Regions from separate parts of the Pseudocitrobacter sp. 73 genome, predicted to be linked through region 1. Evidence: predicted binding sites of a transcription regulator. Region 1 holds the regulator's gene; each other region holds the start of a gene.
What was found. Region 1 encodes sigma-54, which starts transcription at its own class of promoters, with help from an activator protein. Its sites were predicted from a motif close to GTTGGCACANNTTTCGCTNT; they were not measured.
Positions count from the first base shown of each region.

Region 2: the regulator sigma-54 is predicted to act here: its motif matches at 4,445-4,464, upstream of glnA (glutamate--ammonia ligase).
Region 3: the regulator sigma-54 is predicted to act here: its motif matches at 8,213-8,232, upstream of hydN (electron transport protein HydN).

Region 1 is NZ_VTZO01000015.1:193,387-203,299, forward strand. It holds gene mlaC (phospholipid-binding protein MlaC) at 1-373, opposite strand, end outside; gene mlaD (outer membrane lipid asymmetry maintenance protein MlaD) at 392-946, opposite strand; gene mlaE (lipid asymmetry maintenance ABC transporter permease subunit MlaE) at 951-1,733, opposite strand; gene mlaF (phospholipid ABC transporter ATP-binding protein MlaF) at 1,741-2,553, opposite strand; gene F0Q32_RS16960 (calcium/sodium antiporter) at 2,756-3,730, shown strand; gene kdsD (arabinose-5-phosphate isomerase KdsD) at 3,745-4,731, shown strand; gene kdsC (3-deoxy-manno-octulosonate-8-phosphatase KdsC) at 4,746-5,312, shown strand; gene lptC (LPS export ABC transporter periplasmic protein LptC) at 5,309-5,884, shown strand; gene lptA (lipopolysaccharide ABC transporter substrate-binding protein LptA) at 5,853-6,407, shown strand; gene lptB (LPS export ABC transporter ATP-binding protein) at 6,414-7,139, shown strand; gene rpoN (RNA polymerase factor sigma-54) at 7,187-8,620, shown strand; gene hpf (ribosome hibernation promoting factor) at 8,643-8,930, shown strand; gene ptsN (PTS IIA-like nitrogen regulatory protein PtsN) at 8,987-9,475, shown strand; gene rapZ (RNase adapter RapZ) at 9,509-9,913, shown strand, end outside.
Region 2 is NZ_VTZO01000019.1:88,750-98,662, forward strand. It holds gene F0Q32_RS18700 (MFS transporter) at 1-325, opposite strand, end outside; gene F0Q32_RS18705 (sugar phosphate isomerase/epimerase) at 430-1,410, opposite strand; gene F0Q32_RS18710 (GntR family transcriptional regulator) at 1,418-2,128, opposite strand; gene typA (ribosome-dependent GTPase TypA) at 2,350-4,173, opposite strand; gene glnA (glutamate--ammonia ligase) at 4,554-5,963, shown strand; gene glnL (nitrogen regulation protein NR(II)) at 6,157-7,206, shown strand; gene glnG (nitrogen regulation protein NR(I)) at 7,216-8,625, shown strand; gene hemN (oxygen-independent coproporphyrinogen III oxidase) at 8,710-9,913, opposite strand, start outside.
Region 3 is NZ_VTZO01000010.1:317,743-327,655, reverse strand. It holds gene norR (nitric oxide reductase transcriptional regulator NorR) at 1-253, opposite strand, end outside; gene norV (anaerobic nitric oxide reductase flavorubredoxin) at 440-1,888, shown strand; gene norW (NADH:flavorubredoxin reductase NorW) at 1,885-3,018, shown strand; gene hypF (carbamoyltransferase HypF) at 3,225-5,441, opposite strand; gene fdhF (formate dehydrogenase subunit alpha) at 5,445-7,595, opposite strand; gene hydN (electron transport protein HydN) at 7,632-8,177, opposite strand; gene F0Q32_RS13240 (LacI family DNA-binding transcriptional regulator) at 8,322-9,335, opposite strand; gene ascF (PTS cellobiose/arbutin/salicin transporter subunit IIBC) at 9,560-9,913, shown strand, end outside.

The DNA of each region.
Region 1 (9,913 bases):
GCGGCTGTTCCGGCGCGATCTGGTAGGTCTGACCATGGTACATGGCCAGCGCCTGGCCGTATGCCTGTTTCAGGTATTCACGGAATGCCGCGAAGTAAGCATCACGCTGTGCGGGCGTCGCATCTTTGTAGTAACGGCCCAGCACCAGCGCTCCGGCATATTTTACCTGCACGTACGGCAGAAGTTCCTGATCGACCACGTCGCGCAGATAGTTCGGATTCGCGCGAATTTTCGGCTGTTCATTTTTCAGGCGATCAAAAGTTTTCTGCGCCGCTTCATTCATCAGCTTGTACGGGTTGGACTGGTCAGCCGCCGTTGCCGCAGTTAACGGGGCAATCACCAGCATAGCGACCATCAATAAGCGTTTAAACATGAGTTACGTCTCCTGAAATTAATTCGTCGAGCCAGCAGCAGGCGCCGCAGCATCAGTATGTCCTTCGCCGGAGCTCTGCGCATCGCCTGAATTCTTATTGTCACTGCCTTTACTGTTGTAAAGGAACTGACCGATTAAATCTTCCAGCACCATGGCAGATTTGGTGTCCTGAATGGTACCGCCATCTTTAAGGATAGACGTTCCCAGCTCCGGGTCCTCAAAACCGACGTTCAGAGCCAGATACTGTTCCCCCAGCAGCCCGGAGGTGCGAATCGCCAGCGAGCTGGTATCCGGGATATGGTTGTAACGCTCTTCGATATCCAGCGCTACACGCGGCAGATAGGTTTTTGGGTCGAGGGTGATGTCCGCGACGCGGCCAATCACAACCCCACCAATACGCACCGGCGAACGCGCTTTCAGGCCGCCGATGTTATCGAAGGTGGCGTAAATGCGGTATGTCGGCTCCGTACGCAGCGAGGTGACATCCGCCGCTTTCAGGCAGATAAACAGCGCCGCCAGCATGGCAACCAGCAAAAAGATACCGACCCAGATTTCACTCTTTTTCGTTTGCATTCACTCAATTCCCAAACATCAGTGCCGTCAGCACAAAGTCCAACCCAAGTACCGCCAGCGACGAATGCACCACGGTGCGCGTTGTCGCACGGCTGATCCCGGCAGAAGTAGGGATCGCATCGTAACCGTTGAATAACGCAATCCATGTAACCGTAATGGCGAAGACCACGCTCTTAATCAGGCAGTTCACCAGATCAAGGCGGAAATCCACCGCATTTTGCATTGCCGACCAGAAGAAGCCCGCATCAATACCTTTCCAGCTCACGCCAACCAGCGAACCACCCCAGACGCCAACCGCGACGAACATAATCGTCAGCAACGGAAGCGAGATGACGCCCGCCCAGAAGCGTGGAGAAATAACACGACGTAACGGGTCGACCGCCATCATTTCCATGCTGGAAAGCTGTTCCGTCGCGCGCATCAGGCCGATTTCAGCCGTTAGAGCGGAACCCGCGCGGCCTGCAAACAGCAGCGCGGCAACCACCGGCCCCAGCTCGCGCAGCAGCGACAGCGCCACCAGCATGCCTAAACTGGTTTCCGCGCTATAGGTGGTTAGAACCAGATACCCCTGAAGCCCCAGCACCATACCGATGAACACGCCGGACACAAGGATGATGAGCATCGACAGCACACCAACGTTATAAAGCTGGCGCACCAGCAACGGCGCGTGCTTGCGAAACTCCGGCTTGCCGACGATGGCATTGAATAACATTAACCCAGCGCGCCCGAACGTCGCGAGAGTCTTAATCCCGCGATGGCCCAGCGCGGCCAGTGCATTTAACAGCATGAGTAAGTTAGCTCCCTGTTCCTAAGAGATCGCGGCGATAGTCGCCCGCAGGATAGCGGAACGGCACAGGCCCATCGGCAATGCCGTCGAGGAACTGGCGTACCCGGGGATCATCGTTTTCCTGCAACGCTGACGCGCTCCCGTGCGCGACAATTTTTTTATCCGCCACGATGTAGGCGTAATCCGCGATACTCAGCACTTCTGGCACATCGTGCGAAACCACGACACAAGTGACACCAAGCGCGCTATTGAGTTCCGAAATCAATTTGACCAGAACGCCCATAGTGATGGGGTCCTGACCAACAAAAGGTTCATCAAACATAATGAGGTCAGGCTCAAGCGCGATAGCGCGCGCCAGCGCCGCACGTCGCGCCATGCCGCCGGAGAGCTCTGACGGCATCAATTTCGCCGCCCCACGCAGGCCAACCGCTTCCAGTTTCATCATCACCGTGCTTTTCAGCAAAGCGGGAGGAAGCCTCGTGTGCTCACGAATAGGATAGGCGACATTGTCAAAAACGTTCATGTCGGTGAACAGCGCACCGGACTGAAACAGCATGCTCATGCGTTTACGCACGGTATACAGGCGCGAGCGGGACATCTCCGGCACATTCTCGCCGTCAAACAGGATCTCGCCGCTGTCCGGTGGGATCTGCCCGCCAATCAGGCGCAGCAGTGTGGTTTTGCCGATGCCGGACGGCCCCATAATGGCAGTAATTTTTCCGCGCGGCACCGAAAGCGAGATATTGTCAAAGATAACACGGTTCCCGCGCGTAAAGCTCATTCCCCGGACATCAACAAGATTCGCTAAACTCTGGCTCATACGTTTCCCTTTACCAGGACCTTAACAGGGTGAGCATGGAATGATTCCCTGCCCTAAACCCGACATTCTTACAGAATCTGCTCTGCTTTGGTTAACGAAATCTGGCATTTGTTTTACTTTTACAGCGCATAAAGTCAAAATTAAGAATTCGTTACGACCAAGCGTTACGGACTAGCGATTATACCTTAAGAAAGGACTTTGAATGCTTTTAGCGACGGCTCTGTTCATAATTGGTTTACTTCTGGTGGTTTACAGCGCCGACCGTCTGGTTTACTCCGCATCAATACTGTGTCGCGCGGTAGGTATTCCGCCGCTGATTATTGGTCTGACAGTGGTCAGCGTCGGCACATCATTACCGGAAATTATTGTATCTTCCGCCGCCGCGCTGCACGGGCAGGTCGATCTAGCCATTGGCACCGCCATTGGTTCGAATATCATCAATATTTTATTAATCCTCGGACTTGCCGCCTTACTGCACCCTTTTACCGTGCATTCTGATATCCTGCGCCGCGAAATTCCCTTAATGTTAATCGTCAGCCTGCTGGCGGGCTATGTGTTGTATGATGTTGAATTATCACTGTTTGATGGCATTTTTTTGCTCGCGCTGGCGGTGCTTTGGTTGCTGTTTACCGTTAAAATCGCCCGGCTGGCGGAACGTCAGGGAAACGATAGCCTGACCCGCGAACAGGTTGCAGAACTGCCTCGCGAAGGTTCGCTGCCGGTTGCGTTCCTGTGGCTCGGTATCGCATTGATTATTATGCCCATGGCAACGCGCATGGTGGTGGATAACGCCACGGTGCTGGCTAATTTCTTTGCCATGAGCGAGTTGACGATTGGCTTGACCGCCATTGCGCTGGGCACCAGTCTCCCAGAACTGGCGACCGCAATGGCGGGCGTGCGCAAAGGCGAAAATGACATTGCCATTGGTAATATCATCGGTTCCAACTTTTTTAATATCGCCATTGTTCTTGGAATACCGGCGCTGCTTGCGCCTGGCGCGTTTAACCCACTGGCATTCACCCGCGACTACGGGGTGATGGTTATCGTAAGCGTGATTTTTGCGTTGCTGTGCTGGCGACGTCAACAAATTGGCCGCGTGGCGGGCGCGCTCTTAACCGGCGGGTTTATCGCATGGCTGGCGATGCTCTGGTGGGCGACGCCGCTCTTTGTAGAATGAATCGGGATAACATTATGTCGCAAATCGATTTGCAACCGGGTTTTGACTTCCAGAAAGCCGGGAAAGAGGTGCTGGAGATTGAACGCGAGGGTCTGGCCCAGCTCGATCAATACATCAACGACGACTTCAGCCGCGCCTGTGAGAAAATCTTCTATTGCAGCGGTAAAGTCGTGGTAATGGGCATGGGAAAATCCGGGCATATTGGCCGCAAAATGGCTGCGACATTTGCCAGCACCGGCACCTCCGCGTTCTTCGTGCATCCGGGCGAAGCCGCACACGGCGATTTGGGCATGGTGACGCCGCACGATATCGTCATCGCCTTGTCCAACTCTGGTGAATCAAACGAAATTCTGGCGTTGATCCCTGTTCTGAAACGTTTGCAGGTGCCGCTGATTTGCATGACCAGCCGCCCGGAAAGCAGTATGGGCCGCGCGGCGGATATCCATCTGTGCGTGAAAGTGCCGAAAGAAGCCTGCCCGTTGGGCCTGGCGCCGACTTCCAGCACTACTGCGGCGCTGGTTATGGGTGATGCGCTGGCGGTTGCGTTGCTGAAAGCGCGCGGCTTCACTGCCGAAGATTTTGCGCTCTCCCACCCCGGCGGCGCACTCGGTCGCAAGCTGTTGCTGCGCGTAAACGACATTATGCACACCGGCGACGACATTCCGCGCGTCAACAAAGAAGCCTCTTTGCGTGATGCGCTGCTGGAAATTACCCGCAAAAACCTCGGCATGACGGTAATTTGCGATGAAAACATGAAGATCGACGGTATCTTTACCGATGGTGACCTGCGCCGCATCTTTGATAACGGCGCCGATTTACGTAGCCTGAGCATTGCCGATGTGATGACCCCTGGCGGCATTCGTATCCGTCCGGGTACGCTGGCCGTTGACGCGCTAAACCTGATGCAATCACGCCACGTCACCTGCGTGCTGGTTGCTGAGGGCGATCAACTGCTGGGCGTCATCCATATGCATGATTTACTGCGCGCAGGCGTAGTGTAAAAGGATTAAAAACAATGAGTAATGCTGTCACTTCCGTGGCAACCTGTTACGGCCCGGTGAGCACCGAATTTATTGAGAAAGCGGCGAAAATTCGCCTGCTGATCCTCGACGTCGACGGCGTGCTGTCCGATGGTCTGATTTACATGGGGAATAACGGCGAAGAGTTGAAAGCGTTTAACGTGCGTGATGGCTACGGTATTCGCTGTGCCCTGACGTCCGGAATCGAAGTTGCCATTATTACCGGGCGAAAAGCTAAACTGTTAGAAGACCGCTGTGATACGTTAGGAATTACCCATCTTTATCAAGGGCAATCCGATAAACTTATCGCCTATCGCGAGCTGCTCGGCAAGCTCGGTTTGCAGGCCGATGAAGTTGCTTATGTGGGCGACGATCTCATCGACTGGCCGGTTATGGCGGAAGTGGGTTTAAGCGTTGCGGTCAATGACGCGCATCCACTGTTGCTGCCACGTGCGGATTACGTCACCCGTATTGCCGGTGGGCGCGGCGCGGTCCGTGAAGTGTGCGATCTCCTGTTGCTGGCGCAAGGGAAGTTAGAGGAAGCCAAAGGGCAATCGATATGAGTAAAACCAGACGTTGGGTTATTATCCTGCTTTCGCTTGCGGCGCTCGTCCTCATTGGCGTGAATCTGGCCAGCAATGATGATGACGGTCAGGCGGTGGTTAACAGCAACGACCCAACTTATAAAAGCGAACATACCGATACGGTGGTCTACAGCCCTGAAGGCGCGTTGAATTATCGGTTAATCGCAGAACACGTCGAGTATTTTTCCGACGAAGCTGTCTCGTGGTTTACCCAGCCGAGACTGACCACCTTTGACACTGATAAAGTGCCAACCTGGTCAATCAAAGCCGATAAAGCGAAGCTGACAAACGATCGCATGCTGTACCTTTATGGTCACGTTGAAGTTAACGCCCTGACCCCTGACGCGCAATTGCGCAAAATTACGACGGATAACGCCCAGATCAACCTGGTCACCCAGGATGTTACCTCTGATGATTTGGTGACGTTATACGGAACGACATTTAATTCCAGCGGCCTGAAAATGCGCGGCAATTTACGCAGCAAGAACGCCGAGCTGATTGAAAAGGTTAGAACCTCCTATGAAATTCAGAACAAACAAACTCAGCCTTAAGCTGGCGCTCGCCGGTTCTCTGCTGGCAGCCAGCCTGCCGGCACTGGCACTGACTGGTGATACTGACCAGCCGATTCATATTGAATCCGATCAGCAGTCGCTGGATATGCAGGGCAATATCGTCACCTTTACCGGCAACGTTATTGTGACCCAGGGCAGTATCAAAATTAACGCCGACAAGGTGGTGGTGACCCGTCCTGGCGGCGAAAAAGGCAAAGAGGTGATCGACGGCTACGGTAACCCGGCGACCTTCTACCAGATGCAGGACAACGGCAAGCCGGTGAAAGGCCACGCCGCCAAAATGCATTATGAACTGCAAAGTGATTTCGTGGTGCTGACCGGCAACGCATATCTGGAACAGGTCGACAGCAACATCAAGGGCGACAAAATCACTTACCTGGTTAAAGAACAGAAAATGCAGGCGTTTAGCGAAAAAGGTAAACGCGTAACGACCGTTCTGGTTCCGTCCCAGTTGCAGGACAAGAACAAAAACCAGGCACCGGCACAGAAGAAGAGTAACTAATTCGTTATGGCGACATTAACTGCAAAGAACCTGGCTAAAGCCTACAAAGGCCGCCGTGTGGTAGAGGATGTCAGTCTGACCGTCAATTCCGGTGAGATTGTGGGTCTGCTTGGGCCGAACGGCGCGGGTAAAACCACCACCTTCTACATGGTGGTCGGTATCGTGCCGCGCGACGCGGGTAATATCATCATTGATGATGAAGATATCAGCCTGCTGCCGCTGCACGCCCGTGCGCGCCGCGGGATTGGCTATCTGCCGCAGGAAGCGTCCATTTTCCGTCGTCTGAGCGTGTATGACAACCTGATGGCGGTGCTGCAAATTCGTGACGATCTCACCAGTGAACAGCGCGAAGACCGCTGTAACGAGCTGATGGAAGAGTTCCACATCGAACACCTCCGCGACAACATGGGTCAATCGCTCTCTGGTGGCGAACGTCGCCGCGTAGAGATCGCCCGCGCGCTGGCCGCAAATCCGAAATTTATCCTGCTGGATGAACCATTTGCGGGCGTTGACCCAATCTCTGTTATCGATATCAAACACATCATTGAGCACCTGCGCGACAGCGGTCTCGGCGTGTTAATCACCGACCACAACGTCCGCGAAACGCTGGCGGTGTGTGAGCGTGCGTATATCGTCAGCCAGGGGCAGCTTATCGCCCACGGCACCCCGACAGAGATCTTACAAGACGAACATGTTAAACGTGTGTATCTTGGGGAAGACTTCAGACTCTGATAGGGTAGAAGTATGAGAGAGGTTAGCCGGAGATTATCGCACTGAACATGAAGCAAGGTTTGCAATTAAGGCTCAGCCAACAGCTCGCCATGACGCCACAGCTGCAACAGGCAATTCGCTTGTTACAGCTGTCGACGCTGGAACTGCAGCAGGAACTTCAGCAAGCGCTGGAGAGCAATCCCCTGCTTGAGCAAACCGATATTCATGAAGAAATCGATGCCAAAGAGACGCCGGATAACGAAACGTTAGACAGCGCCGACGCGCTCGAACAGAAAGATATGCCGGAAGAGCTGCCGCTCGACGCCAGCTGGGATGAAATCTACACCGCCGGAACGCCCTCAGGCACTGGCGCAGATTACCAGGACGACGAACTGCCGGTCTATCAGGGCGAAACTACCCAGTCCCTTCAGGATTACCTGATGTGGCAGGTGGAACTCACGCCGTTTACCGATACCGACCGGGCGATAGCCACCTCCATCGTTGACGCCGTTGACGATACCGGTTATCTGACCGTCCCGCTGGAAGATATCCGCGAGAGCATGGGTGATGACGAAATCGGTCTGGATGAAGTCGAAGCCGTGCTTAAACGGATCCAGCGGTTCGACCCGGTGGGCGTTGCCGCCCGCGATCTCCGCGATTGCCTGCTTATTCAGCTCTCTCAGTTTGCCAAAGAAACCCCTCGCCTCGCCGAAGCCCGTCTGATCATCAGCGACCATCTCGATCTGCTTGCCAACCACGATTTCCGATCGTTAATGCGTGTCACGCGTCTGAAAGAAGACGTGTTGAAAGAAGCGGTGGATCTGATTCAGTCACTGGATCCACGTCCGGGTCAATCGATCCAGACCGGTGAGCCGGAGTATGTCATTCCTGATGTGCTGGTGCGCAAAGTCAGTGGCCGCTGGGTGGTAGAACTTAACGCCGACAGCATTCCACGTCTGCAAATTAATCAGCACTACGCGGGCATGTGTAACAACGTCCGTAACGACGCCGACAGCCAGTTTATTCGCAGCAATCTGCAAGATGCGAAGTGGCTGATTAAAAGTCTTGAGAGCCGCAACGACACGTTGCTGCGCGTCAGCCGCTGCATCGTTGAGCAGCAGCAGGCGTTTTTTGAGTCCGGCGAAGAGTATATGAAACCGATGGTGCTGGCGGATATCGCCCAGACCGTCGAGATGCATGAGTCCACCATTTCACGCGTGACTACGCAGAAGTATTTGCATAGCCCGCGCGGCATTTTTGAGCTTAAGTATTTCTTCTCAAGCCATGTGAATACCGAGGGTGGCGGCGAAGCCTCATCCACGGCGATTCGCGCGCTGGTGAAGAAATTGATTGCCGCGGAAAATCCCGCGAAACCACTAAGCGACAGTAAGCTGACCTCTATGCTCTCCGATCAAGGTATCATGGTGGCCCGCCGAACCGTTGCAAAGTACCGAGAGTCTTTATCCATTCCGCCGTCTAACCAGCGTAAACAACTGGTCTGACTCAACTGATAAGGAAGACACTATGCAGCTCAACATCACTGGACACAACGTCGAAATCACTGAAGCCCTGCGCGATTTCATCAACACGAAATTCGTGAAGCTGGAACAGTATTTTGAGAGGATCAATCAGGTCTATATTGTGTTAAAAGTGGAGAAATTGACGCACATCTCGGATGCGACCCTGCATGTTAACGGGGGCGAACTTCATGCCAGCGCGGAAGGGCAGGATATGTATGCCGCTATTGATCTGTTGATCGACAAACTGGCGCGGCAGCTTAATAAACATAAAGATAAACTGAAACAACACTAATTGTCCGGGCGGTCGCCCGATGCCGGTAAAGTGTCGGGCGATGCTTAGGTGAAATTATGATAAATAACGATTCGGCTCTACAACTGAGCAATGTGCTTAACCAGGAATGTACCCGCAGTGCGGTTCACTGCCAGAGTAAAAAACGTGCGCTGGAAATCATCAGTGAACTGGCGGCAAAGCAGTTAAGTCTGCCTCCGCAGGTGGTGTTCGAAGCGATTCTCACCCGTGAGAAAATGGGCAGTACCGGCATTGGCAATGGCATCGCCATTCCACACGGTAAGCTGGAAGAAGATACGCTGCGCGCCGTGGGCGTTTTTGTGCAGCTTGAAACGCCGATCGCGTTCGACGCCATCGACAATCAGCCTGTCGACCTGCTGTTTGCTCTGCTGGTGCCTGCGGACCAAACCAAAACGCACTTACATACGCTTTCACTGGTGGCGAAACGTCTGGCGGATAAAACCATCTGCCGCCGCCTGCGCTCAGCGCAGAGTGACGAAGAGCTTTATCAAATCATCACAGAAACGGAAAACAGTGATGAAGCGTAAGGGAAATGAGTTCGTACTGAGGAGAAACGGTACATGGTACTGATGATCGTCAGCGGCCGCTCAGGCTCGGGTAAATCCGTGGCTTTACGGGCGCTGGAAGATATGGGTTTCTACTGTGTAGACAACCTGCCGGTAGTCCTGCTGCCAGAGCTTGCGAAAACGCTGGCCGACCGGGAGATCTCCGCCGCCGTCAGTATCGACGTGCGTAATATGCCGGAATCTCCGGAAATCTTCGAAAAAGCGATGGAAAATCTGCCGGACGCATTTTCTCCACAGTTGCTGTTCCTCGATGCCGATCGCAATACGCTGATCCGTCGTTACAGCGACACGCGCCGTCTGCATCCGCTCTCCAGTAAAAACTTGTCGCTCGAGAGCGCCATCGACAAAGAGAGCGACCTGCTCGAGCCGCTGCGCTCGCGCGCAGACCTTATCGTCGAC
Region 2 (9,913 bases), on a different contig from region 1:
TGACACCAAACAGCGCCCAGACAAAAAGGATGCCCCAGTATCCCGGCATGGTCGTCAAATAAACGCCCAGTAAACCCGTCGCGATGAGCGAAAAAGACATGGTGTATTTACGCGGCAGTTTGTCGGCAAAATAGATTGAGAGGAAAAAGCCGATGGTCGTAACAAATGAGTTCACCGACATCGCATTACCTATTTGACCATTGGTCAAATGGAAATACTCCTGCATCGGAATATAAAACGCATCTTTCAGTGAAGGTAATTTATAAATCGTACCGCCGCAGAGCGTTAACAGACTAAATAACGCCCATTTCTTTTTCGTGAGCATAACATCCCCTATGCGATTTTTTAAATCGCTGTCTTAAAAGGCAATAGGATACCGGCCATCCTTATAAGATGGTTTTTATTAACTGCTAATAAATTTAAAGCTTATTAGTGATTTAGAAGATGCGTCGCCTCTTGTTTTATTTGTTGCAACACGCTCCGAACATAATTTATCTGATTCACCGCATCCTGCTTTTCTTTACTCAACCGAGCGTCCAGCGCACTTTGTTCAGGTAATGGCGTTTCACTCATTTGACGATAGGGGATCCACGGGTTATCACCTTCGTGTTCAAAACGAAATGCCGGAGCATAGTAATCCACCTCTTCTTCCAGGCCGTAAGCCATCACCTGCGGTTCTTCATCACCCAGGCAGATAAGGTTGGTTAACAGATCTTTGAATGGCATGTCACCCTGCCCGGAAATACAGGCTTTATGCCCCAGCCCGCCGTCTTCATTGACGATCAGCGCATCTTTAATATGCACCTGGGTGATATGCGGGGACATGGTTTTTAACGCGTCCAAAGGATGTTCGTTGGCGTTAATCATGTTTGCAAAATCAAACAGTAAGGAGAGAGAATTCATCCCGCTGTCTTGAATAAGCGTCGCCAGCTCGTGGCTCTTCAGGTCTTCATGCTGCTCCAGGGTGAAGGTTAATCCGCTGTTCTGATACGTATCGCGAATGTACGCGATATCACGGGCAATCACCGACATCACTTGCTGCAAATGCCCTTCGTAGCGCGGATAAAAACGGACCGATGACGCGCCCGTTTTTAATGCAATCCCGACAGCCTGGTCGATCGCTTTTTTATCAGAAGCACTGGTTTCGATATGCACATCCAGAGTGAGCTGGCGGGCTTTTTCGCCAAAGGCCGCAAGTTCGCTATCACTCATGTTTTCCAGTGAGAAGCGCTCGCCATCCAGGACGTGAATTTTGACGCCGCGTAGCTGATTCTCATAAGCAATATCCAGCAAGTCACCCGGTAATACACGTTCAAGACGCATATTTAAATGAAATGCGTAGGCATGCAGATAAAGAGGAAGATTATCGACACGTTGTAGAATTTTTCTTGCGTTATTTATTGTGAGCATAAAACACCTACAGATTAATGATGAGGTCAACCGCCTCAAACCGCCAATATTCAATGTCTACTTGTACAATATTGCCATTCCGGTCGGCCCGGTGCTTTTCAATTAAAATAGCAGGCATACCGGCAGAGCCACCCAGATGTTTACTGATATCGCCCGGCATTCTGACGGGTTTAAACACTAATTTTTTTACGATGGTCTCTTTTTGATAGCATTTTTCCCAAACCGAGGAAAAAGAGTGGTTTTCAAGTTGATCGATAAAGCCTGGCGCCACTTCAGGATTGATATACGTTTCATGATAGAAGACTTTATGGCCTTCCAGCGCGCCCCACCCCGTTACGCGATAAAGCGCCTGAGAGGGCGTCGCCGCCGTCAGAGGCAGTAGCATTTCCGGCAGGTCCGTAATCAGGGTTTTCTCCGTAAATCCCCAGGAAGGCTCTCTACCCTGCTCAATGGCCGCGCGTTGAAAGCTTGCCGATAGCTCGGGGCTGTAATTAAAACGCGGTTGCGTGACGAACCAGCCTTTACGGTCTTTGCGGAAGATTTTTGATTCCGCCTCAAGGCTCAACAATGCCTGACGCAGCGTCATACGTTTGATGCCCAACAGCTCGCACAACTCTCTTTCAGAGGGGAGCTTTCCGCCCGGCGTGGTAATGTCATCTTTTAACCACCGATCTAACTTCTCTTTGACATTCTCAACGGTGGACTGATTTTCCGTCATTGTTTGTTTTAATCCTATTGGTTTAAACCAGATAATGCATCTTACGCTCACGGCGAAAACGAACGCAAACAGCACCGCAGAACTTTGCGGATAATTGTGACAAAGCTCTCTTAAGCAGTAACCCCGTATTTAAAAGGGGAATAAAAAGGCCCTTGCCATGACGTGAAGGCAAAAAAAAACCTGCCATCGCTGGCAGGTTTTTCATGCGTTAAAGAGGAGGATTACTCTTCTTTCGCACCGCGCATTGCGCGTTTACGGTCGTTCTCGGTCAGGTGACGTTTACGGATACGGACAGAAGTTGGGGTAACTTCTACCAGTTCGTCGTCATCGATGAACTCAAGAGCCTGTTCCAGCGTCATTTTAACCGGCGGAACCAGAACCGTTGCTTCGTCTGTACCAGACGCACGCATGTTGGTCAGTTTCTTACCGGTCAGGCAGTTTACAGTCAGGTCGTTAGAACGGCTGTGAATACCGATGATCTGGCCTTCGTACACTTCTGCACCGTGACCCAGGAACAGCTTACCGCGGTCCTGCAGGCTGAACAGTGCGAACGCAACTGCTTTACCCTGGCCGTTAGAGATCAGTACACCGTTCTGGCGCTGACCCACATCACCCGGACGGATATCGTCGTAGTGGCTGAAGGTGGAGTACAGCAGACCGGTACCGGAAGTCATGGTCATGAATTCTGAACGGAAGCCGATCAGACCACGGCTTGGGATCACGTAGTCGAGACGTACGCGGCCTTTGCCATCTGGATTCATGTTTTTCAGGTCGCCTTTACGCTCACCCAGAGCCTGCATCACAGAACCCTGATGTTGTTCTTCAACGTCCAACGTGACGTTTTCGAACGGCTCTTGTTTACGGCCATCGATTTCGCGGAAGATAACTTTCGGACGGGAAACCGCCATTTCGAAACCTTCACGACGCATGTTTTCGATAAGAACGGACAGGTGCAGTTCACCACGACCAGACACGCGGAATGCGTCAGCATCCGGCGTTTCTTCTACGCGCAGCGCCACGTTGTGGACCAGTTCTTTGTTCAGACGATCAAGGATCTGGCGAGACGTGACGTATTTACCTTCTTTACCGCAGAACGGAGAGGTGTTTACGCAGAAGAACATAGAAACGGTCGGTTCATCAACGGACAGGGCAGGCAGCGCTTCCACATTTTGCGTGTCGCAAATGGTGTCAGAGATGTTCAGCTCACCCAGACCGGTGATAGCGATGATGTCGCCAGCTTCAGCGATGTCGCTGTCGATACGTTCCAGACCCAGGTGGGTCAGTACTTTACCGACTTTACCGTTACGGGTTTTGCCTTCGCTATCGATGATAGTGACCTGCTGGTTCGGTTTCACTTTACCGCGTTTGATACGGCCGATACCGATAACACCCACATAGCTGTTGTAATCCAGCTGGGAGATCTGCATCTGCAGAGGACCGTCGAGATCGACGTCCGGCGCAGGAACATGGTCAACAATCGCCTGATACAGCGGGGTCATGTCTTCTGCCATGTCTTCGTGATCCAGACCCGCGATACCGTTCAGCGCAGACGCGTAAACGATCGGGAAGTCCAGCTGTTCGTCGGTCGCATCAAGGTTAACGAACAGGTCAAATACCTGGTCAACAACCCAGTCAGGACGCGCACCAGGGCGGTCAACTTTGTTGATAACAACAATAGGTTTCAGGCCATAGGCAAAGGCTTTCTTGGTCACGAAGCGCGTCTGCGGCATCGGGCCGTCAAATGCGTCAACGACCAGCAGCACGGAGTCTACCATGGACATTACACGTTCAACTTCACCACCGAAGTCGGCGTGCCCTGGGGTATCAACGATGTTGATACGGTAGTCATTCCATTTGATAGCGGTGTTTTTCGCGAGGATGGTAATCCCACGCTCTTTCTCCAAATCGTTGGAGTCCATCACACGCTCTTGAGTTTCGGCACGTGCATCAAACGTACCGGATTGCTGCAGCAGCTTATCAACCAGGGTAGTTTTACCATGGTCAACGTGCGCGATGATGGCGATGTTACGCAAATTTTCGATCACAACTTTGCCTCGGGCATTAGAAATAGCGCGTTATTGTACACGGATTAATCGCAGTACAAAACAGGATCACAAACATCCTCCGCAAACAAGTATTGCAGAGTTCCTTTGTGATCGCTTTCACGGAGCGAAAAAAGGGCACCTTAACGCAAATTGCACCAATATGGTGCTCTATGTTCACATATAAGCACTATACTGGTGCAATGACACCATCGTGGTGCAGCCCTTTTGCACTATGATGCGCATGATAGCGCCTTTTGGGGGTAATTTGAAAGTTGGCACAGATTTCGCTTTGTATATTTCAGGGCAACAACGCCACTTTTAAGAAGTGTTTGAAGACCTCGTTACCACGACGACAATGACAAATCCGGGAGATGTAAAGTATGTCCGCTGAACACGTTTTGACGATGCTGAATGAGCACGAAGTGAAGTTTGTCGATCTGCGCTTCACCGATACCAAAGGTAAAGAACAGCACGTCACTATCCCTTCCCATCAGGTTAATGCCGAATTCTTTGAAGAAGGCAAAATGTTTGACGGCTCCTCTATCGGCGGCTGGAAAGGCATTAACGAATCTGACATGGTTCTGATGCCGGACGCATCTACCGCACTCATTGACCCGTTCTACGAAGAACCGACACTTATCATCCGCTGCGATATCCTGGAACCAGGTACCCTGCAGGGCTATGACCGTGACCCGCGCTCCATCGCAAAACGCGCTGAAGAATACCTGCGCTCCACTGGCATCGCCGACACCGTACTGTTCGGGCCAGAACCAGAATTCTTCCTGTTTGACGACATCCGCTTCGGCGCATCCATTTCCGGTTCTCACGTGGCTATCGACGATATCGAAGGCGCGTGGAACTCTTCCACCAAATACGAAGGTGGTAACAAAGGTCACCGTCCGGGCGTGAAAGGCGGTTACTTCCCGGTTCCGCCGGTCGATTCCTCCCAGGACATCCGTTCTACCATGTGTATGATCATGGAAGAAATGGGCCTGGTTGTTGAAGCTCACCACCACGAAGTGGCAACAGCCGGTCAGAACGAAATCGCGACCCGCTTCAACACCATGACCAAAAAAGCGGACGAAATTCAGATCTACAAATATGTGGTTCACAACGTTGCGCACCGTTTCGGTAAAACCGCGACCTTCATGCCAAAACCGATGTTTGGCGATAACGGTTCCGGTATGCACTGCCACATGTCTCTCTCCAAGAACGGCGTAAACCTGTTCTCTGGTGACAAATACGCGGGTCTGTCTGAGCAGGCGCTGCACTACATCGGCGGTGTTATCAAACACGCGAAAGCGATCAACGCCCTGGCGAACCCGACCACCAACTCCTACAAACGTCTGGTCCCGGGTTACGAAGCGCCGGTTATGCTGGCTTACTCTGCCCGTAACCGTTCTGCTTCCATCCGTATTCCGGTTGTTACCAGCCCGAAAGCGCGTCGTATCGAAGTGCGCTTCCCGGACCCGGCAGCTAACCCGTACCTGTGCTTCGCAGCACTGCTGATGGCTGGCCTTGACGGCATCAAGAACAAAATCCATCCGGGCGAGGCGATGGACAAAAACCTGTATGACCTGCCGCCGGAAGAAGCGAAAGAGATCCCACAGGTTGCGGGTTCTCTGGAAGAAGCACTGAAAGAACTGGATCTGGACCGCGAGTTCCTGAAAGCCGGTGGTGTGTTCACTGACGAATCCATCGATGCTTACATCGCGCTGCGCCGCGAAGAAGATGACCGTGTGCGCATGACTCCGCACCCGGTAGAGTTCGAGCTGTACTACAGCGTTTAATTTAAGTTAGTCATTCTCCGCCCACTTCTTGTCGCCGCCTGGCGGCAAGAACAAGCTGAGTAAGTTGTTGCCGTGGAACGTTTAGCCCATCTCTGGATGGGCTTTTTTCTCCACAAAAACGCGTAGTTAGCGCCTTTTTCCCGTCCATCCAGCTATAATGCACTAAAACAGTGCAATCTAAGGAGACTGCTAAATGGCAACCGGCGCGCTGCCCGATGCTGGGCAGATCCTCAATTCTTTAATTAATAGCATTCTGCTGGTCGATGACGACCTTGCGGTGCATTACGCCAATCCGGCGGCGCAGCAGTTGCTGGCGCAAAGCTCGCGAAAACTGTTCGGTACGCCGTTACCGGAACTTCTGAGCTATTTCTCGCTGAATATCGGTTTGATGCAGGAGAGCCTGCAAACGGGCCAGGGCTTCACGGATAACGAAGTGACGCTGGTGATCGACGGACGCTCGCATATCCTCTCTCTGACGGCTCAGCGGCTGCCTGACGGCTTTATTTTGCTGGAGATGGCCCCGATGGATAACCAACGCCGTTTAAGCCAGGAGCAACTACAGCACGCCCAACAGATTGCAGCACGCGATTTAGTCCGTGGCTTAGCCCATGAGATTAAAAACCCGCTCGGCGGCTTACGCGGCGCAGCACAGCTGTTAAGCAGAGCGCTGCCCGACCCGTCGCTCACTGAATACACCAAAATGATCATTGAGCAGGCCGACCGCCTCCGCAACCTGGTCGACCGTCTACTGGGGCCACAGCAGCCGGGCATGCACGTGACCGAAAGCATCCACAAAGTAGCCGAACGTGTCTTTTCGCTGGTGTCGATGGAGCTGCCGGATAACGTGCGGCTGGTACGTGATTACGATCCGAGTTTGCCGGAGTTACCGCACGATCCCGACCAGATTGAACAAGTTTTGCTGAATATTGTACGCAATGCGTTGCAGGCGTTAGGGCCAGAAGGCGGCGAAATCATTCTGCGTACCCGCACCGCGTTCCAGCTGACGCTACACGGCGAGCGCTATCGCCTGGCGGCACGCATTGACATTGAAGATAACGGGCCGGGCATTCCGTCCCATTTACAGGACACGCTGTTCTATCCGATGGTAAGTGGCCGCGAAGGCGGCACCGGGCTGGGTTTATCCATCGCCCGCAGCCTGATCGATCAGCATTCCGGAAAAATTGAATTTACCAGTTGGCCAGGCCATACCGAGTTCTCGGTTTACCTGCCAATTCGAAAATAAGGTGTGTTTATGCAACGAGGGATAGTCTGGGTCGTAGATGACGATAGCTCCATCCGTTGGGTGCTTGAACGCGCACTCACCGGGGCGGGCTTAAGCTGTACCACATTTGAAAGCGGCAATGAGGTGCTGGATGCGCTCACCACCAAAACGCCGGACGTGCTGCTGTCGGATATCCGTATGCCGGGCATGGACGGCCTTGCGCTGCTCAAACAGATTAAACAGCGTCACCCGATGCTTCCGGTCATCATAATGACCGCCCATTCAGATCTGGACGCAGCGGTCAGCGCTTATCAACAAGGCGCATTCGATTACCTGCCCAAACCGTTTGATATCGATGAGGCGGTAGCGCTGGTTGAACGTGCCATCAGCCACTATCAGGAACAGCAGCAGCCGCGCGATGTGCCTGCATTCGGGCCTACCGCCGATATCATCGGCGAAGCGCCGGCGATGCAGGACGTCTTTCGCATTATCGGGCGACTCTCCCGGTCATCAATAAGCGTGCTGATTAACGGCGAATCCGGTACCGGTAAAGAGCTCGTCGCGCATGCGCTGCATCGCCACAGCCCACGCGCGAAAGCGCCGTTTATCGCCCTGAACATGGCGGCGATACCGAAAGATTTGATTGAATCCGAACTCTTTGGCCACGAGAAAGGCGCATTCACCGGTGCTAATAACGTGCGTCAGGGGCGTTTTGAGCAGGCAGACGGCGGCACGCTGTTTCTCGATGAAATTGGCGACATGCCCAACGATGTACAGACCCGTTTGCTGCGCGTGCTGGCCGACGGGCAGTTTTACCGCGTCGGCGGCTATGCGCCGGTGAAAGTGGATGTGCGTATCATTGCAGCGACTCACCAGAACCTGGAGCTGCGCGTGCAGGAGGGGAAATTTCGTGAGGATTTATTCCACCGCCTGAACGTCATTCGCGTGCATCTGCCGCCGCTGCGTGAGCGTCGGGAAGATATTCCGCGTCTGGCGCGCCACTTCCTGCAAATTGCTGCACGCGAGCTCGGCGTAGAAGTGAAACTGCTGCACCCGGAAACCGAAGCGGCGTTAACGCGTCTGGCGTGGCCGGGCAACGTGCGCCAGCTGGAAAACACCTGCCGCTGGCTGACGGTAATGGCAGCAGGCCAGGAAGTATTGATTCAGGATTTGCCAGGCGAACTGTTTGAAACCACTGTTCCGGATGGTACGACCCACACGCAGCCTGATAACTGGGCGACGCTGCTGGCGCAATGGGCCGATCGTGCCCTGCGTTCCGGTCATCAAAACCTGTTATCGGAAGCGCAGCCAGAAATGGAGCGTACGCTGCTGACAACCGCGCTGCGTCATACTCAGGGGCATAAACAGGAAGCCGCACGTTTGCTGGGTTGGGGGCGTAATACCCTGACGCGCAAGCTGAAAGAGCTGGGAATGGAGTAGCACAGCGTTGCGCCGGATGGCGCTTAGCTTATCGGGCCTACAAACAACGAGCCGTTGTAGGCCCGGTTGCTACCGGGCGCTTGTTTAAATCACGCGTGAGAACTGCTGCATCCGCGCTTTCTGGCGCAGATAAGCATCGAAGCACATACAGATATTACGAATCAACAGACGACCTTTTGGCGTCACCTGAATCCCCTTTTCATCCACATCCACCAGCCCGTCTTTCGCCAGCGGCGCCAGCAGTTTTAAATCTTCCGCGAAATAGTCGTCAAAATTCAGGTCCCACTGCTGCTCAACAGCGGCAAACTCCAGGCGGAAATTACAAATCAGCGCCTTAATCACGTCACGACGAATGCAGTCATCGCGCGTTAGGGCAATCCCGCGCCACAGCGCATCGCCGCGTTCATCAACCTGCTGATAATAGAGTTTCAGCTCTTTCTGGTTCTGCGCGTAGCAGTCGCCAATCATGCTGATCGCCGACACGCCCATGCCGAGCAGGTCGGTATCGCCCTGCGTTGTGTAGCCCTGGAAGTTACGATGCAGCACGCCTTCACGCTGAGCAACGGCCAGCTCGTTGTCCGGGCGGGCGAAGTGATCCATGCCGATAAACTGGTAACCGGCATCAGTGAGCGATGAGATGGTTTCCTGAAGGATATCCAGCTTCTGCTGGGCTGTCGGTAAATCTGCATCTTTAATTTTACGCTGCGCGGCAAACAGGGTTGGCAGATGCGCGTAGTTGAATACGCTCAGGCGATCCGGGTTCAGTTCCGCCACGCGTTTAAGCGTAAAGGCAAAGCTTTCCGGCGTCTGTTTTGGCAGGCCATAGATCAGGTCGATGTTGGTTGAGGTAAAACCGATCTCGCGTGCGTGATTCAGCAACGCGAAGATAAATTCTTCGTCCTGCTCGCGGTTTACCAGGCGCTGAACTTCTTTGTTGAAGTCCTGCACGCCCATGCTCAGGCGGTTAAAGCCTTCGGCGCGCAGATGGTCGATCACGTCCAGCTCGATTTCACGAGGATCAACTTCAATGGAGATCTCGGCGTCGGCGGTAAAGTGGAAGTTCTCGCGCAGCAGCGTCATCAGGCGCGTAATTTGCGCTTTATTCAGATAGGTTGGCGTGCCGCCGCCCCAATGCAACTGGGTGACATTACGTTGGGTGAACAACGGTGCGCGGTGGCGAATTTCCTGCTCCAGCGCGTCGAGATACTGGTCGGCTTTATGCTGCTGGCGCGTGACAATTTTATTGCAGCCACAGAAATAGCAGAGCTTATGGCAGAACGGGATGTGC
Region 3 (9,913 bases), on a different contig from region 1:
CATCCCCGGCGCGGGCAATGGCCTCAAGACGCGGGTGCCCTTCCAGCGTAAAGCGACGACCCAGCACATCCTGCGCCAGCCCATCGATGGCCAGCGGAACAAACTGTCGTGCGTCATAGCGCAGTAATGCCGACGCGTCGCACTCCAGCACCTGACGCAGCGTGGTGATTAAACGCTGAAAGCGATCCTGATGCCCAACCCCACTTTGTAGCTCGATGGCGATATTCGCCAGTACATCGACCGAGAAACTCATGATGACCTCATTGTCTTTTTGACAATGCATATTGTCATATCGACCATAACAATAACAGTCATTTTGACAATAGAAATGCACGCAATAACATTAAATACATATAAAACAACAAGTTAAAAAGTTGGCACGCGACCTGCAATAAGCAAAACATCTTTTTTAAAAACACTGCATTTGATTGAGGTTGCTATGTCTATTCTGGTTAAAAATAACATTCATTGGGTTGGCCAACGTGACTGGGAAGTGCGTGATTTTCACGGTACCGAATATAAAACGCTGCGTGGCAGCAGCTACAACAGCTATCTGATCCGTGAAGGTAAAAATGTCCTGATCGACACCGTTGACCACAAATTCAGCCGCGAATTCGTGCAGAATCTGCGCAGCGAAATCGACCTGAACGACATCGACTACATCATTATTAACCACGCGGAAGAAGACCACGCCGGTGCGCTGACCGAGCTGATGTCTTACATCCCGAACACGCCCATTTACTGCACTACCAACGCCATTGATTCCATCAACGGCCACCACCACCATCCGGAATGGAATTTCCATACGGTGAAAACCGGCGACAGTCTGGATATTGGTAACGGCAAACAACTGATCTTCGTTGAAACCCCGATGCTGCACTGGCCGGACAGCATGATGACTTACATGACTGGCGACGCGGTACTGTTCAGTAACGACGCCTTTGGTCAGCACTACTGTGACGAACGTCTGTTCAACGACGAAGTGGATCAGACCGAACTGTTCGAACAGTGTCAGCGCTACTATGCCAATATCCTGACGCCGTTCAGCCGTCTGGTGACGCCAAAAATTACCGAAATCCTCGGCTTCAATCTGCCGGTCGATATGATTGCCACCTCACACGGTGTGGTATGGCGTGACAACCCGACGCAAATCGTTGAGCTGTATCTGAAATGGGCGGCCGATTATCAGGAAGATCGCATCACTATTTTCTACGACACCATGTCGAACAACACCCGCATGATGGCGGATGCGATTGCTCAGGGTATCAACGAAGTTGACCCACGCGTAGCGGTGAAAATCTTCAACGTCGCCCGCAGCGATAAAAACGAAATCCTGACCAATGTTTTCCGTTCTAAAGGCGTGCTGGTTGGGACATCAACCATGAACAACGTAATGATGCCGAAAATTGCTGGCCTGGTCGAAGAGATGACAGGCCTGCGTTTCCGTAACAAACGTGCCAGCGCGTTCGGTTCACATGGCTGGAGCGGCGGTGCGGTTGACCGTCTCTCTACTCGTTTGCAGGATGCGGGCTTTGAAATGTCACTGAGCCTGAAAGCCAAATGGCGTCCTGACTTCGACGCGCTGGAAGTGTGCCGCGAACACGGTCGTGAAATCGCCCGCCAGTGGGCACTTGCGCCGCTGCCAGAGGTGAGTGCCAAAGTCACAACCGCGCAGGAAGAATGCGCCTGTGCCGCAGCCGCAGCCGCTGACCTCGGCCCAAGCATGCAGTGCAGCGTCTGCCAGTGGATTTACGATCCGGCAAAAGGCGAGCCGAACCAGGATGTTCAGCCGGGGACGCCGTGGAGCGACGTGCCGGATAACTTCCTGTGCCCGGAATGCTCACTGGGTAAAGACGTCTTCGACGTACTGGCCACGGAGGCAAAATGAATAATGGCATCGTGATCATCGGGTCGGGCTTTGCGGCCCGCCAACTGGTGAAAAACATTCGCAAACAGGACGCTGCCGTGCCGCTGACTTTGATCGCCGCCGACAGCATTGATGAGTACAACAAGCCAGACCTCAGCCACGTCGTCAGCCGGGGGCAAACCGCCGCCGACCTGACGCTGCAAACGGCAGGTGAGTTTGCCGAGCAGTACAATCTGAATCTCTTCCCACAAACCTGGGTGAGCGACATCGACGCACAGGCCAAAGTGGTGAAAAGTCAGGACAGAGAGTGGCGCTACGACAAACTGGTGCTGGCGACAGGCGCATCGACCATCGTACCGCCGGTTCCCGGAAAAGAGCTGATGCTGACCCTCAACAGCCAGCAGGAGTTCGGGGCCGCGCAAAGCACCCTGCGTGATGCGCAGCGCGTACTGATTATCGGCGGCGGCCTGATTGGCAGCGAACTGGCGATGGACTTCAGCCGTGCAGGTAAAGCGGTGACGGTGGTGGATAACTCCGCCTGCATTCTGGCGTCACTGATGCCGCCGGAAGTGAGCAGCCGCCTGCAACATCGTCTGACCGACATGGGTGTGCATCTGCTGCTGAAAACCCAGTTGCAGTCGCTGGAGCAAACAACAACCGGGATTGTGGCGAAGTTTGACCGCCATCGTCAGGTTGAAGTGGATGCCGTTGTTGCGGCCACTGGCTTGCGCCCGGAAACCGCGCTGGCGCGTCATGCGGGTGTAGAGATCAATCGTGGCGTGAAGGTCAACAGCGCGATGCAGACCAGTAACCCGGATATCTACGCGCTGGGTGATTGCGCGGAGATCAACGGGGCCGTGCTGCCCTTCCTGCAACCGATTCTGTTAAGTGCGATGTGTCTGGCGAAGAATCTGCTCGGCCAGAATGGCGAGCTGAAGTTACCGCATATGCTGGTGAAGGTGAAAACGCCGGATCTGCCGCTACATCTGGCGGGGGAAACGCGCCGTCAGGATCTGGACTGGACTATCGCCACCAGCGCACAGGGCATGCTTGCTCAGGGCTATGACGACAACCAGCAACTTCGCGCGTTTGTGGTGAGTGAAGAGAGAATGAAGGAGGCGTTTAGCCTGTTGAAGTTATTGCCGAATTGATTTGCTATGCCATTGCTGAACTTAACCTTGCTCGCGAATTTTGCAGAGCCCTTCTTAACCTCAGATACATGGACGTATCGCGTCTGATTTTTGCCCCGGTCGCCGGGGCTTTTTTTTGGCTCCGTGCGCGCGTTGTTGTCGGGTGGCGGCTACGCCTTACCCGACCTACCTATTTACACCATCAGACAAGCCCAAACCATCCGGCATCACGCGCACCGGGCCGCTGCCACCACCGCCTGCCCGAACGCAATTGCCCCATCGCCTGCGGGCAAACTGTGCGGGAAAAGCAGCGTAAAATCAGCCAGATGGTGCTGTAACCGCGCACGCAGCAGCGCGTTATGCAGCACGCCGCCACCAAATGCCAGCGTTGAGATGCCCCGCGCCTGTGCTTCGCGACGCATCATACCGCCCAGCCCCTGCGCCAGCGCATCGTGAAACACCCACGCTTTCTCCGCCGGGCTGGCCTGCCAGCTCAACCACTGCGGCCAGAATTCTGCAAGGTCGAACCGTTCACTTTGCAGCGGATGTTCGACGCCGGTACACGTCGCCGCCAGCGCTTCCAGACGACAAGCCGCCTCACCTTCATAGCTCAACGTCAGCGGCGCACAGCCCAGCGCGCAGGCCACCGCATCAAACAATCGCCCGCAGGATGATGCGCGCGGCGCATTAATACCGCGCTCAATCGCCCGCGCCAGCAGAGGCCAGTTTTGTTCGCGCACGATGGCGGTTTCCGGATAACTTTCCCACTCCGGCACAAACGCCAGGCAGTGCGCCAGCAGGTTACGCCACGGCTGACGTGCCGCCAGGTCGCCCCCCGGCAACGCTACCGCAGGCAGGCCGCCAAGATGTTCACACTCGCGGTAATTCACCCGCAGACATTCACCGCCCCACAATGCACCCTCTTCCCCCATGCCAATGCCGTCCAGCGCCAGCGCAACCACATCACCGCCGCCCAGCGGCCAGTTGTGTTCCGCCAGGCACGCGGCAATATGCGCATGATGATGAAGCACCGTTTGATGGGGTAAATCGCGAGCCGCAGCCCACTGCGATGAGTGGTAGCCAGGATGCGCATCCGCCACCACCGCCTGCGGGGTAAAATCGTAGATAGCCTGCATCAAACGCAACGACTGCTGCCATTGCGCTTCGACACCCTCATCAGTCAGGTCGCCAAAATGCTGGCTTAACACCGCCTGCTCGCCGCGTACCAGGCAGAAGGTATTTTTGAGATCTGCCCCCAGGCAAAGCATCGGCGAAATATCGTGAAAACCCGGTGGCAGTGGAATGGCATCCGGTACATAGCCGCGCGACCGGCGCAGCATTTCGCCATTTTGCCGCACCACCGAGTCATCCATCCGCTGCACAATATCGCGATTATGCAGCAAAAATCCGTCGGCGATATCCGCGAGATCCGCCAGTGCCAGCGCATTGGTCAGGGCGGGCGGTTTACCGCTGAGGTTCCCGGATGTCATCACCAGTGGGCGATTCAACGCCTGCATCAGCAAATGCTGAACAGGATTAGCCGGGAGCATGATGCCCACTTCTGCCAGCCCCGGCGCGATGTCATCGCACAAGCTGCTGACGCAGGATTTATCCACCAGCACAATCGGTGCTGCCGGGGTGCGCAGTAATCGGCTGGCGTCATCGGGGAGATTCATCGTATTGGGGAGCATCACCGCCAGCGGTTTCGCCGGGCGATGCTTACGGGCGCGCAGCGTCGCTACCGCGCGGGCATTGCCCGCATCGCAGGCCAGATGAAAACCACCCAGCCCTTTGATCGCCACAATGCCGCCCGACGTGAGAAGCGTAATCGCCGCCTGTAGCGCCGCCTCGCGGTGCAGCGGTTCGCTTTCGGCATACCACGACAGCCACGGGCCGCACTCGGCGCAAGCCACCGGCTGGGCATGAAAGCGACGATCGTAAGGATTGCGGTACTCCGCCTCGCAGGCAGAGCACAGCGGAAACGCCGCCATCACCGTCAGCGGACGGTCGTAAGGCATGGCGTTAATAATAGTGAAACGTGGGCCACAATGGGTACAGTTGATAAAGGGATAACGATAACGGCGCTCCTGCGGGTCATTCATCTCCGCAAGACACGCCGGGCAGGTGGCCGCATCCGGGACAATCTGCGTGCTCATCGCTCCCGCGCCGCTCTCGCGGATCACAAAGTCGTCTGGCACGCTCTGCCACACATAAGGCTGCACCTGCGTCTCATCAATGCGCGCTAAAGGCGGGCAGTGTTGATGAAGCGCGGCAAGGAAATCCGCTTCCTCGCCCAGCAAACGAACGAGCACCCCCGCACCGTCGTTGCAGACATCGCCCACGCGCGCCTGCTGCTGAGCCAGTTGCCAGACAAAGGGGCGGAAGCCCACCCCCTGTACTTTACCGCGAATGCGGATTTCGACGCCGTTATGCGTTATCGTCATTCATTACCCTGCTACCGCCTCACGCAGGCGGGATTTCATCGACTGGTAGCTTTCCAGCGCGTAGTTTTCCGCCCAGTTTTGATCCTCAATCGCACTGATATTCACCGCACAGTACTTGGTTTCCGGCGTTTTAGAGATGGGATCGAGGTTGTCTTGGGTCAGTTCGTTACAGGCGCCAATCCACCACTGGTAGGTCATATAGACGCTGCCATGATTGATACGCTCGTTGACGTTGGCACGCGTGATCACTTTACCGCGACGCGACGCCACCCACACCAGTTGTTTGTCTTTTACACCCAGCTTCTGCGCATCCTGCGGGTTGATTTGCACAAAGCCTGGCTCATCGGCCAGCGATTGCAGCGCCGCACAGTTACCGGTCATCGAGCGGCACGAGTAGTGCCCCACTTCACGCACGGTGCACAGTACCAGCGGATATTGATCATCCGGGCATTCGGCTGGCGCACGCCACGGCGCGGCAAACAAATGACCTTTGCCATCCGGAGTGTCAAACTGATTACCTGCGTAAAGATACGGCGTGCCTGGGTGATCGAGCGTCGGGCACGGCCACTGAACGTGCCCCATGTCGCCCATTTTATCGTAAGTCACACCAAAGAAGAGCGGGCAAAGCTCACGCATTTCGTCCCAGATTTGCTGGTTATTGTCGTAATGCATGGGGTAGCCCATTTCCTGGGCAATCAGGCTGATAATTTCCCAGTCGCGTTTGACGTTATATTGCGGTTCGATTGCTTTTTCGAAACGCTGGAAGCCACGGTCAGCACAGGTGAAGACGCCGCCGTGTTCGCCCCAGGAGGTAGCGGGCAGCAGCACATCGGCCTGCTCGGCGGTTTTGGTCATAAAGATGTCCTGCACCACCACGAAATCGAGTGCTTCGAACCCTTTGCGCACCAGGCCTAAGTCGGCTTCGGTTTGCAGCGGATCTTCGCCCATGATGTAGTAGGCTTTCACCTTCCCTTCCAGCGCCAGATGCGGCACTTCGGTAATGCGCACGCCCACTTTGTCATCCATCAGGCTGGCATCAATACCCCATGCTTTGGCGAATTTCGCCCGCACGTCGGCATCGACCACGTCCTGATAACCGGGGAACTGGTTAGGGATCACGCCCATATCGCACGCGCCCTGCACATTATTCTGACCACGCACCGGGCCGACGCCGACATGTTCACGTCCCAGATTACCGGTGAGCAGCGCAAGCGTTGCCAGCCCTTTGACCACATCCACGGCCTGACCAAACTGAGTGACGCCCATGCCCCACATAATGGTGGCGCTGGGAGCCGCCGCGTAGGTACGCATCGCCTGACGAATCTGTTGTGCCGTCACGCCGGTCAGTGCTTCCACCGCTTCCGGCGCATAATCTTTCACGGTTTCACGCAACTCATCGATACCGGTGGTGTAGCGCGCAACATATTCTTTGTCGTAGAGATTTTCTTCCAGCAGTACATGGGAAAACGCATTGACCAGCGCCATGTTGCAGCCGTTTTTAATTTGCAGATGTTGATCGGCGATACGCGCGGTTTCAATACGACGCGGGTCGCAGACGATAATTTTCGCGCCTTTCTCTTTGGCTTTGATCACGCGACGCGCCACGATAGGGTGAGAATCGGCGCAGTTGTAGCCAAAGACCAGCAGACAGCTTGAGTGTTCAATGTCTTCGATGGAGTTACTCATCGCACCGTTGCCCAGTGCTTCCTGCAAGCCCGCGACAGAAGGCCCGTGGCAGACGCGCGCGCAGCAGTCGACGTTATTGGTGTTCAGCACGCCGCGCGCAAATTTTTGCATCACATAGTTGGTTTCATTTCCGGTACCGCGCGATGACCCGGTGGTCATAATGGCGCGCGGGCCGAATTTCGCTTTGATCTCACCTAAGCGTTTTGCCGTATAGCGGATGGCTTCATCCCAGCTCACTGGCGTCAACTTGCCGCCTTTTTCATAGCGGATCATCGGCTGCGTCAGGCGCGGCGTCAGCAGTTTGGTATCGTTCAGGAAATCCCAGCCGTAATAGCCTTTCAGGCACAGCTCATGCTGGTTAGTTTTCCCGTCGGCCGCTTCCGCGCGGATGATTTTATTGTTGTCGACAACCAGCTTCAGTTTGCAGCCAGCACCACAATACGGACAAACACTTGTAATTTTTTTCATCAGTAACAGACCTGTTAAAAGTGAAACGGAGGATCATTAAAACGACAGAGAAATAGAGGTATCGAGCGCAGCGCGACGACGTTTTTCGGCGCTGATTTGCTCAAGCTTGTCGCGGTCGACGCAGAAAATGGCGTGCGTCGGGCAGGCTTCCATACAGGCCGGGCCTTGCTCGCGGTGGAAGCACAGGTCACATTTGTTAGCTTCGGCTTTTTCGGCACGCACGTTGAGGCCCGCGCCGCTGTTGCGTACAACCGGGCGAACGACCACTTCCATCGCGCCATACGGGCAGGCCACGACGCAGGTTTTGCAGCCGATGCAGCGTTCCTGCATCACATGGACAAAGCCTTTTTCACGGCGAATTGCGCCGTTCGGGCAGACGTTCGCGCACGGTGCGTCTTCGCACTGACGGCACGCAGTCGCGGTAGAAACATTTACGCCTTTGATCACATGAATTCGCGGCAGGAAAGATTCCGGCGTCAGCGCGGCGCAATCCTGTTCGGCCTGGTGGCTGACCACGCACGCCACTTCGCATGTCCGGCAGCCTATACATTTACTCGCATCTGCAATGATGAAACGGTTCATCAAATTCTCCAGCAATGACAATGAATGAGCCGGAGAATGCATTATTCGCGCCAACTTTTAGTTAACTGTTTATTAAGGATTTTTTATTTGAAACGCGGTGTCTAATCCTGTCATCGTCACGAGTGACGATGACAGGTGACGAGATTAACCCTGCGGGCCTGCGCCCAGAGAGTCGCGCGCGATAAGCTCGCCGAGGAAGGAAGGTTGTGGTTTGAATTCGCCGCCGTCGAGCATGAAAATCAGGCGATGGATGATCTCCTGAATCATCTCTGTCACCGGAATTCTAACGCTGGAGAGCGATGGCAGCATGTACGGCGCAAGCGCGATATCATCAAAACCGACGACGGAGACCTGCTCCGGCACGCGCAGGCCGCGCGACTGAAGCTGTTTCATCGCCCCGATGGCCATGTCATCGTTGCTGGCGACCACCGCGCTAAAGTTAACGCCGCGCTCAAGCAGCATATCAACACCTGCCGACCCCGTCGCTGGCGTCCATTTCCCTTCCACAATCAGCGCATCACGCAGTGGAATATGGTGTTCAGCTAAAGCGGCTTTGTAGCCTGACAAGCGTTCAATGCCGGTTGGCGAATCAAGCGAACCGGTGATAAATGCGATATCGCGATGCCCCTGTTCAATCAACTTTTCCACCGCATTCTGGCTGGTACGCGCCTGGTCGCAGTAAACACAATGACTGGCGTTACGGCGCAGGCGACGGTTAAGCACCAGCACCGGCTGTTCATGCTGCTGAATAAGTTCGTCGATTTCGTCAACGCTGAGAAATCGCGGGTAGATAATGATGCCGTCACAACGCATATCGAGCAGATACTGAATCGCCGCCCGCTCCTCTTCCGCACTGTGTTTACCATCGGCGAGGATCAACTGACGGCCCTGATTTTCGGTCATCCGCGCGGCGTGAAACAGTAACTCGCTAAAATAGACGCCATGATACAGAGTGTTGGTGACCACCAGCCCCAGCGTTTGCGTGCATTTGGTCGCCAGATTGCGCGCCAGCAGATTAGGCCGATAGCCGCTCTGTTCAATCGCCTGCCAGACCCGGTCTTTGGTTTCCTGACCCACATAGCCGTTGCCGGTCAGCACGCGTGAGACCGTCGCTTTCGACACGCCAGCCAGCTTTGCCACCTCCAGCATCGTCGCCATTTCGCTTCCCTCGTCAAAAATGATGGGCAGAAGTGTACTTCAGCCACGGCCCTTTTTCAGCTTTTGCCATACATGGCGATCGTCATCACAAATTTAAAAAAATGAATTTTCACCATCTTGTCAGTTTCCAAGAAACTCATCATGATTTTGTGGAACCGGTTTCCTATGCAACGTTTCATCGCCTGGCGATGAGGACCCTACAGATAAGAACAGGATAGATTCCGATGTCCAAAAACTATGCGGCGCTGGCGAAGTCCATCGTCGATTTACTCGGCGGCGTCAGCAACATCAGCGCAGTGACCCACTGCATGACGCGTCTGCGCTTCGTGTTGAAAGACGACTCACGGGTGGATAGCCCCGCGCTGAAAAGCCTGAGCGGCGTGCTCGGCGTAGTGCGCAGCGATAACCAGTGCCAGGTGATCATCGGTAATACCGTTTCCCAGGCGTATCGGGAAGTGGTGAGTTTACTGCCGGAAAATATGCAACCTGCCGTACCAGAGGGAAAACCGAAGATAACGCTGAAACGCATCGGCGCGGGGATCCTCGACGCGTTGATCGGCACCATGTCACCGTTGATC